Regions from separate parts of the Exiguobacterium sp. s39 genome, predicted to be linked through region 2. Evidence: riboswitches for the same ligand, from Rfam matches in the RefSeq annotation. Region 2 holds a riboswitch; the other holds the start of a gene.

The links. A riboswitch is a leader RNA that binds a small molecule or an ion and turns the genes downstream of it on or off. The one in region 2 is predicted to bind S-adenosylmethionine.
Region 1: it holds a riboswitch for S-adenosylmethionine, as region 2 does, so the genes downstream of both, mtnK (S-methyl-5-thioribose kinase) here and KNQ11_RS09220 (methionine ABC transporter ATP-binding protein) in region 2, are expected to answer to the same signal.

The regions. Positions count from the first base shown of each region.
Region 1 covers NZ_JACSNA010000002.1:300,338-307,867, forward strand. Annotated here, with positions in the region: gene KNQ11_RS13025 (2-hydroxy-3-keto-5-methylthiopentenyl-1-phosphate phosphatase) at 1-326, opposite strand, end outside; gene KNQ11_RS13030 (2,3-diketo-5-methylthiopentyl-1-phosphate enolase) at 323-1,513, opposite strand; SAM riboswitch class I at 1,584-1,685, opposite strand; SAM riboswitch class I at 1,891-1,994, shown strand; gene mtnK (S-methyl-5-thioribose kinase) at 2,073-3,239, shown strand; gene mtnA (S-methyl-5-thioribose-1-phosphate isomerase) at 3,236-4,285, shown strand; gene KNQ11_RS13045 (sugar ABC transporter substrate-binding protein) at 4,297-5,379, shown strand; gene KNQ11_RS13050 (sugar ABC transporter ATP-binding protein) at 5,376-6,884, shown strand; gene KNQ11_RS13055 (ABC transporter permease) at 6,881-7,530, shown strand, end outside.
Region 2 covers NZ_JACSNA010000001.1:1,757,154-1,764,683, reverse strand. Annotated here, with positions in the region: gene KNQ11_RS09230 (PLP-dependent cysteine synthase family protein) at 1-180, shown strand, start outside; gene KNQ11_RS09225 (bifunctional cystathionine gamma-lyase/homocysteine desulfhydrase) at 173-1,339, shown strand; SAM riboswitch class I at 1,397-1,501, shown strand; gene KNQ11_RS09220 (methionine ABC transporter ATP-binding protein) at 1,580-2,602, shown strand; gene KNQ11_RS09215 (methionine ABC transporter permease) at 2,599-3,264, shown strand; gene KNQ11_RS09210 (MetQ/NlpA family ABC transporter substrate-binding protein) at 3,297-4,130, shown strand; gene KNQ11_RS09205 (MDR family MFS transporter) at 4,210-5,460, shown strand; gene sufC (Fe-S cluster assembly ATPase SufC) at 5,594-6,379, shown strand; gene sufD (Fe-S cluster assembly protein SufD) at 6,398-7,530, shown strand, end outside.

The sequences.
Region 1 (7,530 bases), on a different contig from region 2:
GCTAAGATTGGTTCGACGAAAAAGTCCATTCCACCGCTGACGATCGAAAAATCGATGCCTTGACGACGACTGTACTGCAGTAACTCCGAAAATCCGTCGCGAATGACGGCACGCTCCAACAAAAAGTCAAGATAGGCTGTTTTTCCGTCAGACGGCAGAAGTGCGAACATTTGCCCGACACCACTCTGAATCGATAACGTCCGGTCGAGTACACCGTGTTTCAACGGTTCGAAGTCACTCGCTGGCGCAAATGCCTGCATGAGTGCGATGATGTTATCCTGTGTCGTCACCGTCCCGTCGAAGTCACAAAGAATCCGTACGGTCATGACTTGATCCCCCAAGCGTCGAGGGCAATTCGTAATTCTTCATGACGCGATGCTGCCGTCGATAGGGATTCATTTGCGAGTGCCGCATCGAGTGCCTGACGGAAAGCAATGACGCCAGCCGCAGCACCTTGCGGATGACCATGTACGCCGCCACCGGCGTTGATGACGGAATCGATCCCGAAGTCCCGTACGAGTTGAGCGACGAGTCCAGGATGAATACCGGCTGAAGGAACCGGGAAGATCGATTTCGTCTGCCCGAGACGGGTCGCTTCGACCGCGATGCCACGAGCGACATCCTTTGGCAAAGCGACATTGCCGTAAGGAGACGGGAATAGCGTCAAGTCTGCTCCAGCAGCACGCGGTAATGTGCCGAGTAAGACAGGGGCTGCGACTCCGTGATTCGGGCTAGCGATCAACGCACCGCTATATGCCGGATGATTGAAGATCGGAACGTTGATTTCCGGATCACTTGCCAGTTCGCGTAAGACATCGAGTCCGTATGTGAAGGTATTCAGCAAGAAAGCAGTCGCTCCAGCATCAATCAATCGCTTGGCTTGATCCTTGAGCGTAAAGACGGGACCGCTGAGTGTGATCGCATATAACGCACGTTTACCGGTCCGGTGGAAGTGAGCATCGATGACCTCACGTCCGATTCGTGCCCGGTCAATCGTCGGTGTCAACGGATTGTCGTATAGGATCTCATCGTCTTTGACGAGGTCAATCCCACCAGCGAGTTGTCCTTCGAGTTGATCACGAAGGAACGATAAATCCCGTCCGATGACTCCTTTGAAGATGCTCATTAATAATGGGCGATCTTCGACACCAATCAAGGAGCGGACCCCTTCGATCCCGAATTTCGCACCTGGAAAGTCCGACGTAAATGTATCGGGTAATAGCAATTCTGTTAGTTTGATTTCACCGTCGAGTGAGAGTTTCCCGAAGACGGTCGTCAGAATCGCAGAAAAGTCGCGCGACACGTTATGTTCCGGATAACGAATCGTGATATATCCTTTGCCATCGCGCTCTTCGGTATGTACGACTTCCCCTTTGAACGAGGCGAGTTGTTGTTGTTCGAGATGATTCAGTTCCGTCCAAGAACCGACTGTCAGACCAAGCGCGAGTTGTTCAGCGCGTTGCTCGAGTCGATCACGGGCAGTCAATTGATAAGTAGCAGTGATATAAGCCATGTCTTTCCTCCTTCAACAAAAAAATGGTCTCTCGTCAGCGACAGGAGACCATGAATAATTCGAACGTGGACTCTTATCTGTCAGCTTAGTAGCTGCAAGAATTAGCACCGTGCCAAAAGGTCGGTTGCTGCGACATCGTAGGGCTTGTCCCTCCGTCTGCTCTTGATAAGAATTGGATGAAATTGTGAAATCTAATTGCAATTTTTACATGAGAATCGCCACTTGTCAAACTATTTTTAGAAAATTTATTTTTTTGAAAATACTCTTTCTATAGATGACTTAAAAATGATGTCCGTTTCTGCTTGATTTCGATTTGACAGCGAGGAAGTCGATTGCGTAAGATTCAAATCAATATCACACACGACAACTACATACGACTCTTATCGCGAGTTGGCAGAGGGAATTGGCCCGATGACGCCGCAGCAACCGACCACTGGGCACGGTGCTACATCCAACAGACGTTTCGTCTGAGAGATAAGAGGACGCAGTGACTTTTCTGCGCCTCTTTTCGATGACGAAAAGAGGCGCTTTTTCGTGTATCACATAGGGGGAAACTAAGATGACATATAAAGCATTCACAGAACAGGACGCGATTGACCGTGTTCGGACATTAGGACTGATCGGCGATGGAGCCGTCGAAGCAGAAGAGATTGGCGACGGGAACCTCAACCTCGTCTTTCGGATTCGAGAAGGCGAACATCGCTTGATTTTAAAACAAGCATTACCATATGCGAAGGTCGTCGGGGAGAGCTGGCCGTTATCGCTCGAACGAGCGTGGATCGAACAATCCGCACTCCGTGAATTCGCACGGCATGCCGTACCGTTCGTGCCACGTGTTTTTCATGCTAGTCATGAAGAGGCGTATACGGTCATGGAAGATCTTTCACATCTGACGATCGTTCGAAGCGGTTTACTCGCAGGTGAACAGTATCCGTTGCTTGCGGAACATATCGGTTCTTATCTCGCTCGGACGTTATTCCATACATCGGACTTTGCGCTTGGTCCGGTTGAAAAGAAACGTGTCGCCCGAACGTACTACAATCCAGACTTGTGCGACATCACGGAAAAATTAATCTTCACGGATCCGTTTCATGACGCGGAGACGAACGAGATTGAAGCCGGACTCGAAGAAGAGGTGGCACGTCTATGGGCAGACGATGAGTTAAAACGCGAAGTCGCAAAACTCGAAGCGCTCTTCATCACGAAAGGAGATGCATTGCTGCACGGCGATCTACATACAGGAAGCATCTTCGCCTCGGCGACGGAAACGAAAGTCATCGATCCAGAATTCGCCTTTTATGGTCCATTCGGATTCGATGTCGGACAGTTCATTGCGCATCTATTCTTCGCGGCATATCCGGATTACCCTACACGACGTGACGCCCGAATCAAGGATATCGATACGTTCTGGCTGACGTTCGCTTCAACGTTCCGTGCATTATGGGAACGGGAAGCCGTCGAACCGTTCCAGGCATCAGGACTCGTCGATGATGTACTGAGCACGATCTTGCAGGATGCCCTTGGCTTTGCCGGTTGCGAATTGATTCGGCGGACGATTGGTCTTGCACCGGTCGCTGATTTAGAATCAATCGATTCAACGACGGAACGCTTAGAGCGGAAACGTCACGCTCTTCGTCTAGGAGCGGCGTTAATCAAACGCCGTACAGAATGCCGGACATTCGATGATTTACGAAACTTTGACGTAACGGAGGAACTCAGCCGATGACTACATTCGTCCAAAGTATTCGTTACGAAGACCGTGTCTTGACGATTCTCGATCAGACACGTCTACCGCAAGAAGAGCACTATGAAGTCATTGCTGATCTCGCGCAAGCGGTTGAGGCGATTAAACAACTACGTGTCCGGGGCGCGCCTGCGATCAGCTTATTCGGTGGATTCGTGCTCGTTCAAGAAGCGTACCGCTTTGAAGCAGAGCTACCGGTCTACAAGCAAGCCTTGCTTGAGACATCGGCGACGTTACTCGCGACACGACCGACGGCCGTCAACTTGCGAAATGTCCTCGATCAATTGAATCCAATCATTCAAGACGGGACGTCGGTAGAAGAGATTCGCGAACGGTTGGAAAAACGGACGGTCGCCTTATACGACCAGGATGCGCAGACGTCACGTCAAATCGGGATTCATGCACTGGAATTGTTCCAGTCAGGCGACCGGATCCTAACGATTTGTAATGCTGGATCGATTGCGACCGCTGCTTATGGAACGGCACTTGCGCCGTTCTACATCGCAAAAGAACGCGGCATCGAATTATCCGTTTTTGCGAGTGAGACGCGACCGTTACTGCAGGGAGCACGATTGACGACATGGGAGCTGCAACGTGCCGGCATCGATGTCACGTTAATTACGGACAACATGGTCGCCCATACGCTGAAAGAAAAACAGATCGATGCGATCATCGTCGGTGCCGACCGCATTACACGAAACGGAGATACCGCGAATAAAATCGGGACGTTCCAATTGGCATTGCTCGCGCAAGCTTTTGGTATTCCGTTTTACGTCGCAGCACCGCTCTCGACGTTCGACTTCTCGCTCGTTTCCGGAGACGCGATCGAAATCGAAGAACGTGATCCGCAGGAAGTGACGACTGTCCAAGGTATTGCGACAGCACCGGAAGGCGTCGCTGTCTTCAACCCGGCGTTTGATGTCACACCACACACATTGATCACGGGCATCATTACCGAACTTGGTGTCATCACGCAACCGAATGAAGAAACGATTGAACAATTAACAGGGCTTCAACCCCTCGGATAAGGAGATATGTCATGAAAAAACTAGCTTACGCCGTCCTAGCACCGGCACTGTTACTAGCGGCTTGTGCGAATGGAGAAGCCACGACGACGAAGGTCGTCAAGGATGTACCAAAAGGGGTTCAATCGGACGTCAAGATCGCCGTCATCCGCAACCTAGCATCGGACGACCATACGAAACAATTCCTTGATGGCGCACGAAGTGAAGGCGAAGCGCTTGGCTTTAAAGTCAGCACGTTCATTTCGGAAGGTAACGACGTCAAGTTCAAGGAGCTTGTCGCGCAAGCGATTCAGCAAGATTATGACGGGCTCATCATCTCGCACGGTAAGGAAGACTACGCCTATGACATGATTAAACCAGCGGTCGACAAAGGGCTGAAGGTCGTGACGTTCGATACGGTCACGAAGAAAAAAGGAACGGCGTTAAAAGGTGTGACGGAAACGTTCCAAAACGATCATCAACTCGCGAAGCTATCGCTTGATGAAGTGACGAAGGTGACGGACAAAAAGCCAGTCCGTGTCATCAAACTTTGGTTCGGACCAGGTTTTGCCCCGCTCGATCGTCGTCAGGAAATCTATAAGACGTACGAAGCAGACGGTAAGATCAAAACGCTTGAGACGGTTGGACCGACAAATTTCCAAGATGTCCAAGGGGATATCGCAACGAAGATGAATGCGATTCTCGCGAAATATCCGAAAGGAAGCATTGATGCGGTTTGGGGAGCGTGGGACGAAGTCGCAAAAGGGGCTTACAAATCGCTCAAGGATAATAAACGTCAAGAAATCCCGCTAATCTCGATCGATGTCTCGAATCAGGATATCAACCTGATGCGTGAAAAAGGCAGTAACTGGGTCTCGACGAGTGCGGTGGATCCATTCTTGATTGGACAAACGGACATGCGATTACTGGCTAAGAAAATCGCTGGCGAGAAGACACCGGATAGCTTTGATCTCGACGCGAAACTCGTGGAGCAGAAGGCGTTGAAGCAGGATACGACGATGTACAATCTCGATACGATCATCAAAGGATGGAGTACATCGGACAAATTCAATGAACCGTGGATGGACCGGTTGCGTGACGTCCATAAAAAACAATGACGTCTACCAATCATCACTTGAAGATGACTGGGATTTCACTGGCGTTTCCAGGAGTGCAAGCCTTAAAACAAGTCTCGTTTGAAGTGAAATCCGGTGAAATCCACGCGCTTGTCGGTGCGAATGGTGCCGGTAAGTCGACGTTGATGAAAGTCTTATCCGGAGCGGAAACGGCGGACGAAGGAACGATCCGTCTCGACGGGAAGGAGTTGTCCATCACGTCACCGCTTGATGCGAAACAGATTGGAATCGACCTTGTCCAACAAGAGGTCGATGTGGCGCTTGTCCCGTATTTGACGGTCGCTGAGAATATCTGTCTCGATCTGTTGACGGACGGAACGATGACTGGCTTCGTATCCCAACGCCGTTACATACAGCGTGCCAAAGAAGCGTTAGCAACATTACAGGCGGATATTTCCGTCAAGACACGTGTCGAGGAGTTGCGGCTTGCTGAAAAGCAACTCGTATTGATTGCCCGCGCCCTCGTCCAAGAACGCCGTTTTTTGATTTTAGATGAACCAACGGCACCTCTCAGTCAGGCGGAAACAAGCCATCTCTTTTCGGTCGTACGTCGTTTAGCAGAACGGGGGCTTGGGATCATTTTCATTTCCCACCGTCTACAAGAATTGTATGACATTTGCGACTCCATCTCGGTCATGCGCGACGGTCAACTCATCTCGCGACATCTTTTGGCAGACATCACGAAGGAAGCTGTCGTTGAGCAGATGCTCGGGCGTAAGCTTACGTCTGTCGCGAAAACGTCACGGGTAAAAGCGACAAACGTACTGACGGTCGAGAGTGCCACGAATGCGGACGTCCACGATATCTCCTTGACGGTTCAAGCAGGTGAAGTCGTTGGTATCGCGGGTCTTGTCGGTGCCGGTAAAACGGAATTATGCAAAGCATTGTTCGGTGATCGTCCTTTTCAGGAAGGGGAGGTTCGGATAGGTGGAAAAGCCCATCGCCTTCGCAATCCACAAGCTGCGATTCAAGCGGGGATCGGTCTCGTTCCAGAAGAACGACGAAAAGAAGGGATCCTCGTTGCCGATTCTGTCGCAGAAAATCTAACAGCAGCGGCAGCTCATGATTTCGTCAACCGCTGGGGGCTGATGGATCGTCGCAAAGAAGCAAATCAGGCATCGCAATGGGTCAAGGAGCTGGGCATTAAAGTGGCAGACGTGAAACAGGAAGTAGGTCAACTATCCGGTGGGAATCAACAAAAAGTCGCCATCGGAAAATGGTTACTGACCGATGTTTCTGTACTCGTCTTGGACGAACCGACAAAAGGTGTCGACGTCGGAGCCAAACAAGATATCTATCGTCTGATTGACGGACTCGCGCAACAACAAAAAGGGATCCTTTACGCGACGAGTGAATGGGATGAACTTTTGACCGTCACGGACCGAATCTACGTCATGTTCGATGGACGGATCGTCCATGAAACGAAGACGGCGGACACATCAGAAGAAACCTTGTTGTGGTATGCGACAGGAGGAGGGCAACGATGAATGAGGTAGTATCAAAACAAACGAACCGAGGGAAGGGTTTACGTCCTGTCCTCGGATTCTTGAACGACTGGGGGATCGTCCTCGCGATCCTTGCCCTCGTCCTGTTTTTTGCGACGACGGCTCCAACATTCCTACAAGGGACGAATTTGATTAATATTTTACGAAGTATCTCCATCGTGACGATTATCGCGATCGGCTTGACCGTTTCTTTGACGGTCAATGGATTTGATTTATCGGTCGGGTCAACCGCGACGCTTGCGAGTTCTTTCGTCGTCTCGTTCTTCGTCTGGTACAGTCTACCGCTCGGTGTCTCGATTGGTTTAGCACTTCTCTTATCTCTTAGCGTTGCTCTGGTGAACATCTTACTCATCGTCTGGTTTAAGATTCCGGATTTGTTTGCGACGCTTGCGACGATGTTTATCGTCGAAGGTGTCGCGATGACGTATACCGGTGGTGGTTCAATCAGTGCCGGAATGCCGCGCTTGGACGGTACACCAACAGTCGGCACGATTCCGGAGGCATTCGCGAAAATCAGCCAGGCACCTTGGATCATCGTCATCATGCTCGTCGTCGTCGCTGTGACACACGTCTTCTTAAGCCATACGCGACACGGTCGTTTTCTCTATATCATCGGCGGGAATCCGGA
Region 2 (7,530 bases):
CATACACTCGCTGCTCGCGAAGGATTACTCGTTGGTAGTTCAGCAGGTGCAGCGCTTGTTGCTGCGCTTGATATCGCAAAGCGTCACCCCGGCAGTACGATCGTCACCGTCTTCGCAGACAGTGCCGAACGCTACTTGAGCCAACAAATCTTTGAAAAGGTGGACGAAACTCATGCGTAAGAAGACAGCATTGATTCATGGAGGAACAGGTGTCGACCGGGCAACAGGAGCCGTCACACCTCCGATCTATCAAACAAGCACATACAAGCAGGATAAAATCGGTCAACTCAAGGACGGATATGAATATTCACGGACAGCGAACCCTACACGGACGAGCATCGAACGATTGATTGCGGATCTCGAGGGTGGCGCACGTGGTTTTGCCTTCGGTTCTGGGATGGCAGCGATCCATGCCGTCTTCCACTTGCTTGAGTCTGGCGACCACATCGTCATGACGGATGACGTCTACGGTGGTACGTTCCGCTTGATGCAACGCGTCTTACCGAAGTTCAACATCGAAGTGACATTCGTCGATACGACGGACCTTGCGGCGACGGAAGCAGCGATCCAGGACAACACGAAGATCGTCTACGTCGAAACACCGACGAACCCGTTGTTGAAAGTTACGGATATCGCAGCGATTGCAACGATTGCCAAACGTCACGATCTTAAACTCGTCGTCGACAACACGTTCGCGACACCGTATCATCAACAACCACTCGCACTCGGTGCAGATATCGTCTTGCACAGTGCGACGAAATACATCGGCGGACACTCGGACGTCGTCGCTGGACTTGTCGTCGTCAAAGATGATGCGCTCGGCGAAGAGCTGCACTTCATCCAAAACTCGACAGGCGGCGTGCTTGGACCGCAAGACAGCTTCTTGCTCGTCCGTGGTCTTCGTACACTCGGTATCCGAATGGATGCGATCGAAGAGACAGCACATGATCTCGTTGCGTTCCTACAAGCGAAAGACATCGTCTCGAACATCTTCTACCCAGGACTTGCATCGCATCCTGGTCACGACATCCAAGCGAAACAAGCGACTGGATTTGGTGGGATGATCAGCTTTGATGTCGGTTCAGCAGCGAACGCAGAAAAACTCGTCGAGGCGACACACTTCTTCACACTCGCTGAGAGTCTTGGTGCCGTCGAGAGTCTGATTTCGGTGCCGGCACGGATGACGCATGCGTCAATCCCAGCAGAACGTCGGGCAGAACTCGGCATCACAGACGGTCTCGTTCGGATTTCAGTTGGACTTGAAGACGCAGAAGATTTGAAAGAAGACTTAACACGTGCTTTCACGTTCCTCGAAAAAGTTTCTGAAAAAACTGTTTGACAACAAAAATAACCCCTGCTAATATTCAGAATATATTCTACAAACTTAATACCGAAACTCTTATCGAGAGTGGTGGAGGGACTGGCCCGATGAAACCCGGCAACCGCGGATCTAATCCGAAGTGGTGCTAATTCCAGCAGACAAAAGTCTGGGAGATGAGAGCAAATGGTTTTGTGTACTGAAAAGTGCGCGCGTTTGCTCTAAAACGCGCGCACTTTTTTTATTTTAGGAGGGACAGTTGTGATTCGTTTACAAGACGTAGGAAAGATTTATCGCTCAAAGCGCGGAGCGGTCGAAGCCGTCGCGAATGTCGATCTGACAATCGAGCGCGGTGAAATTTTTGGAATAATCGGTTATTCCGGAGCAGGGAAATCGACCCTGATCCGATTGCTGAATATGCTCGAAGCACCAACTAGTGGTTCGATCCAAATCGATGGTGTTGAGATGACATCACTGAAACCAAAAGAATTACGAGGCGTCCGCAAGAATGTCTCGATGGTCTTTCAGCACTTCAACTTACTATGGTCACGGACGGTTGAAGAGAACATCATGTTCCCACTCGAGCTCGGTGGCTTCCCGAAAGCACACCGCAAGGAACGGGTCGCGGAACTGATCCAACTCGTTGGTTTGGACGGACGCGAAAAAGCCTATCCGTCACAATTATCGGGTGGTCAAAAACAACGTGTCGGTATCGCTCGGGCACTGGCATCGAACCCGGACGTTCTCTTATGTGACGAGGCAACAAGTGCACTCGATCCGAAGACGACGGATTCAATCCTTGAGTTACTCGTCGACATCAATGAAAAACTGAAACTGACGATCGTCTTGATCACACACGAGATGCACGTCATTCAAAAAATCTGTCACCGGGTCGCCGTCATGGAAGCCGGTAAAATCGTCGAGCAAGGACCGGTCGCAGAAGTCTTCCGTCATCCGAAGCAAGCGATGACGAAGGAGTTCGTCAAACAATTGACGTCGCCTTCGGAAAACGAGTTGACGTTCGCGAAACTACGCGAACGGTACCCAACCGGAAAAATCGTTCAGTTGACGTTCGTCGGATCGACAGCGGAAAGCCCGATCCTCGCGGAAGTCATGAAGGATTCACCGGTCCTGTTCAACATCATCGGCGGAAACGTCGGTCAATCACAGGAAGGGGCACTCGGTACACTGTTCATTCAGTTGATCGGGGAAACAGAAGCAACACAAGCGGTCATCACGAAGCTTCAAGCCAGTGATGTTGAAGTGGAGGTGGATCACCGATGATTTCATTCTTTGACAACCTAGATTGGGACATGGTGTGGGAAGCGACAGGCAGTACCGTCTATATGACGGCAATCGCTGGGGTTTCGACATTCGTTCTCGGTTTGATCATTGGTTTACTATTGTATGCGACAAACGAAGAGTTATTGTTCAAGAATCGGGCGTTCTATTCAGTGTTGAGCTTGATCGTCAACGTCTTCCGTTCGATTCCGTTCATCATCTTACTGATCTTATTGATTCCATTTACGACAGCGATCGTCGGTTCGTTCCTCGGACCAACGGCAGCATTACCGGCACTGATTTTCGGTGCTGCACCATTTTACGGTCGGATGGTTGAACTCGCGTTACGCGAAGTCGATAAAGGTGTCATCGAGGCAGCTGAATCGATGGGGGCGACGAAGTTCCAAATCATCTATAAAGTCTTAATCCCGGAAGCGTTGCCTGCCATCGTTTCTGGTATCACGGTCACACTCGTCTCACTTGTCGGTTATACGGCAATGGCCGGAGTAGTCGGTGGAGGTGGACTTGGGGACATGGCCTTCATCGAAGGATTCCAGCGTTCTCAAAACGATGTCATCGTCATTGCGACACTCTTAATTTTAGCGATCGTCTTCGTCATCCAAATCATCGGTGACTTGCTGATCCGCGCAATCGATAAACGTTAATTCAAAACTTAATCATATTGGAGGAATCATTCATGAAAGTTTGGAAAAAATTCGTAGGTACTGCCGCTGTATCCGTTTTAGCAATCAGCCTTGCTGCATGTGGCGAAAAATCATCAGGATCAGGTAGCGACGACAAGACACTCGTCGTTGGTGCATCAAACGTACCGCACGCTGAGATTCTTGAGCACGTTAAAAAAGAATACGAAGCAAAAGGTTACAAACTTGAAATCAAGAAGTTCCAAGATTACGTACTTCCGAACAAAGCACTCGCTTCAAAAGAAATCGATGCGAACTACTTCCAGCACGTACCGTATCTTGAGCAACAAGAGAAAGAAAACAAATCGTATAAGTTCGCGAACGCAGGTGGCGTCCATGTTGAACCACTCGGTATTTACTCGAAGAAATACAAGTCACTCGATAAGTTACCAAACGGTGCAACGATCCTGACGAGCTCAAACGTCGCGGAACGGGGTCGTGTCTTGACGTTCCTTCAAAATGAAGGATTGATCAAACTCAAAGACGGTAAAACGACAGATGCACAACTCGGTGATATCGCGGAGAACCCGAAGAAACTCAAGTTCAAAACGAACATCGAAGCATCACTGCTTCCGCAAGCTTACAAAAACAATGAAGGCGACGCCGTCCTCATCAACACGAACTATGCGATCGATAACGGTCTGAACCCGTTGAAAGACGCGATCGCTTCAGAAGATGAGTCTTCACCATACGTCAACATCATCGTCACACGTGATGGCGATGAGAAAGACAAGCGTGTCACAGCACTTCTTGACGTTCTGCACGAAAAGAAAAACCAAGATTGGATCCTCGACAAGTACAAAGGTGCTGTCGTTCCAGTCAGCAAATAAGTTCACCGAAGCCGGCATCCTTCCTATATAATGGAAGGATGCTTTTCATTTGTCTGAAACAGGGGTTAGGGGGAATCATATGCAACGCATACGTCAACTGCATCCGTTGACACTCGGGGTCTTGTTCGGGACGTTTTTCTCGCGTCTCGGAACGTTCATCACGATGCCGTTCTTCGCCATCTACATGACGACCGTCCTGAAGTTTGATCCGGTCGATGTCGGCTGGGTCCTCAGTATTTCGGCGATCGCCAGTCTCGTCATGAGTTTCATCGGCGGTACCTTGTCGGACCGTTATGGAAGGCGGGCGATGATGCTTGCCGGAACGATTGGGTTCGCGGTCGTCTTCATCGCGCTAGCACAAGTCGAGACGTTCTGGGCGTTCTTTACGCTCAGTGCCTTGAACGGTGTCTGTCGCTCGATTTTTGAACCATCCGCCCGTGCCTTGATCAGTGATACGACGGACGAAGCGAACCGATTGTTCGTCTTCAATATCCGTTACGCGATGATCAACATCGCAGCAGCGATCGGACCGGGAATCGCTTTACTGCTGAGTGCGGGGAACACGTCCGCGACGTTTTACATCACGGCGTTCGTCTATATCGTGTACGGGGTGATGATCGGTATCTTATTCAAACGCCATCCGATCACCGAGACGCATGGTGGGAAAAAGGTCTCGTTCGGAGCAACGGTTCGTCTGTTGCGGACGGATATCGCCTTTACGCTGGCACTTGCCGGCATCATCTTCGGCGTCTTTGGCTACAGCCAGTTCAACTCGACCTTGCCACAGTTCTTGACGGAGACGTCACTCCTTGAAGGCGGGAAGACACTCTATGCGATCTTAATCACGATCAATGCGATCACCGTCTTAATCGTCCAATATCCGATCATGAAGTTTGGTGTCAAGACGTCACCACTCGTCTCGATCACGACCGGGATTGCGACTGTTGCGATCGGATTGTTCATCATGGGAAATGCGAACGCGATCTGGTTGATGATCGTCGCGATGTTCATCTTCACGTGCGGGGAAGTCATGATGTTCACGATGACCGACATCTTGACCGATCGGTTCGCGAAGCCGGAATTACGGGGCAGTTATTTCGGAGCGATGGGCTTGACGTCGATCGGACAATCAATCGGTCCGATCGCTGGAGGACATTTGTTAAGTTTATATGGAGCGGACCGTCCGTTACCGATTTTCGGGATATTAGCGGGCTTGACATTATTCGGAATACCACTGCTCTTACTGTCACAACGGATTCATCGGGCTTCGACGATCGAGGAACTCGAGGAACCGGTGAAACTTTCGAATGATTCTCAACAAAACGCATGATTTTGAGAAAAATCAGCGAGCGATGACGCTTGAATAATACGCGATGTTTCTTTAAGATTAGAATGATACTAAATTAGTAACGCTCGTGTTCTGAATCGTCAGTCACGAAATGAATAGATGGAGGGATTCTAACATGAAGGCTTCACACTTGAAGATTGAAGATCTACACGTCGCGATCGACGGCAAGGAAATCTTGAAAGGCGTCAACTTGGAAATCAAAGGCGGGGAAATCCACGCGGTCATGGGACCAAACGGGACAGGTAAATCAACACTCGCATCAGCATTGATGGGTCACCCATCGTATGAAGTGACATCTGGTTCAGTCACACTCGACGGCGAAGACGTCCTCGACATGGAAGTTGATGAGCGCGCACAAGCGGGTATGTTCCTCGCAATGCAGTACCCAAGCGAAATCAGTGGTGTCACGAACTCCGACTTCCTTCGTTCAGCGATCAACTCGCGTCGTGAAGAAGGCGATGAAATCTCACTCATGAAGTTCATCCGTGAGCTTGATTCACAAATGGGTCTTCTCGAGATGCCTTCAGAAATGGCACACCGTTACCTCAACGAAGGTTTCTCTGGTGGAGAAAAGAAACGTAACGAAATTCTTCAGATGATGATGCTTAAACCAGCAATCGCGATTCTTGATGAAATCGATTCAGGTCTTGATATCGATGCACTTAAAGTCGTCGCAAAAGGTGTCAACGAAATGCGTTCACCTGAATTCGGCTGCTTGATCATCACGCACTACCAACGTCTCTTGAACTATATCGAGCCAGACTTCATCCACATCATGATGGGCGGAAAAATCGTCATGTCTGGTGGTAAAGAACTCGCACACCGTCTCGAAGCAGAAGGTTATGACTGGGTTAAAAAAGAACTCGGCATCGAAGACGTCGAAATCGAAACAAAAGCGTAAGACGAGGGAGGAAGCATGATGACTGTAGAACTGAATCTTGCAGTAAATCGCGAGGCAGTGGCAGAACGTGCGACTCGCTTAGGGGAACCATCTTGGATGGTCGCAAAGCGTCAAGACGCGCTTGATCTTGCCCCAACGCTCGCATTGCCAAAAGTAGAAAAAATCAAGATCGAAGGCTGGAACTTCACAGAAGGTACGACGGAACTCGAAACCGTCACTGGTCTTTCTTCAGATATCGAAGCATTGATCGGCGAAAACCGTGATCATATGCTCGTCACGCGTAACGGACAACTCGTTCACGCGCAAAACAGTGAAGCGGCGAACGGCGTCATCTTCACGACGCTCGAAGACGCATTAAAACAACACCCGGAACTCGTCGAGAAGTACTTCATGACGGAAGGTGTTCAAGTGAACGAAGATCGTCTTGCGGCATTAAACGCAGCACTTCGCAACGGTGGTACGTTCCTTTATGTACCAAAAGGCGTCAAGCTTTCTGTACCAATGCAAGCGATCTACACGCTTGAGCAATCAGGCGCAGCACTTTACCATCACGCGATCATTGTCGCAGATGCAGACAGTGAACTGACGTATATCGAAAACTTCGTCTCTTACGGTGACGAAGCGCACAACGTTAACGTCGTCACAGAAGTCTTCGTCGAAGACAACGCAAAAGTTCTCTTCGGTGGTGTAGATACGCTCAGCAAGGGCGCGATCACGTATATGAACCGTCGTGGTGTCGTCAAACAAGGCGCGAAGCTCGAATGGGCACTCGGTCACATGAATGACGGTCACACGGTCACAGAAACAAAAACACACCTCGTCGGAAACGATTCGTTCTCAGATACGAAAGCCGTTACGGTCGGTCGTGGAGAGCAAAAACAAAACTTCAACGTCCGGACGGATCACTTCGGTAAAGGATCAGAAGGTTTCATCTTGATCCACGGTGTCCAAAAAGATTCAGCAACATCCATCTTCAACGGAACGTCGATGATTCATCACGGCGCTTCGAAATCAAACGGTGTTCAAACGGAACGTGTCCTCATGTTGTCTGAAAAGGCACGTGGTGATGCGAACCCAATCCTCTTGATCGATGAGGATGACGTCATGGCAGGACACGCGGCATCTGTCGGTCGTGTCGATGAACTACAACT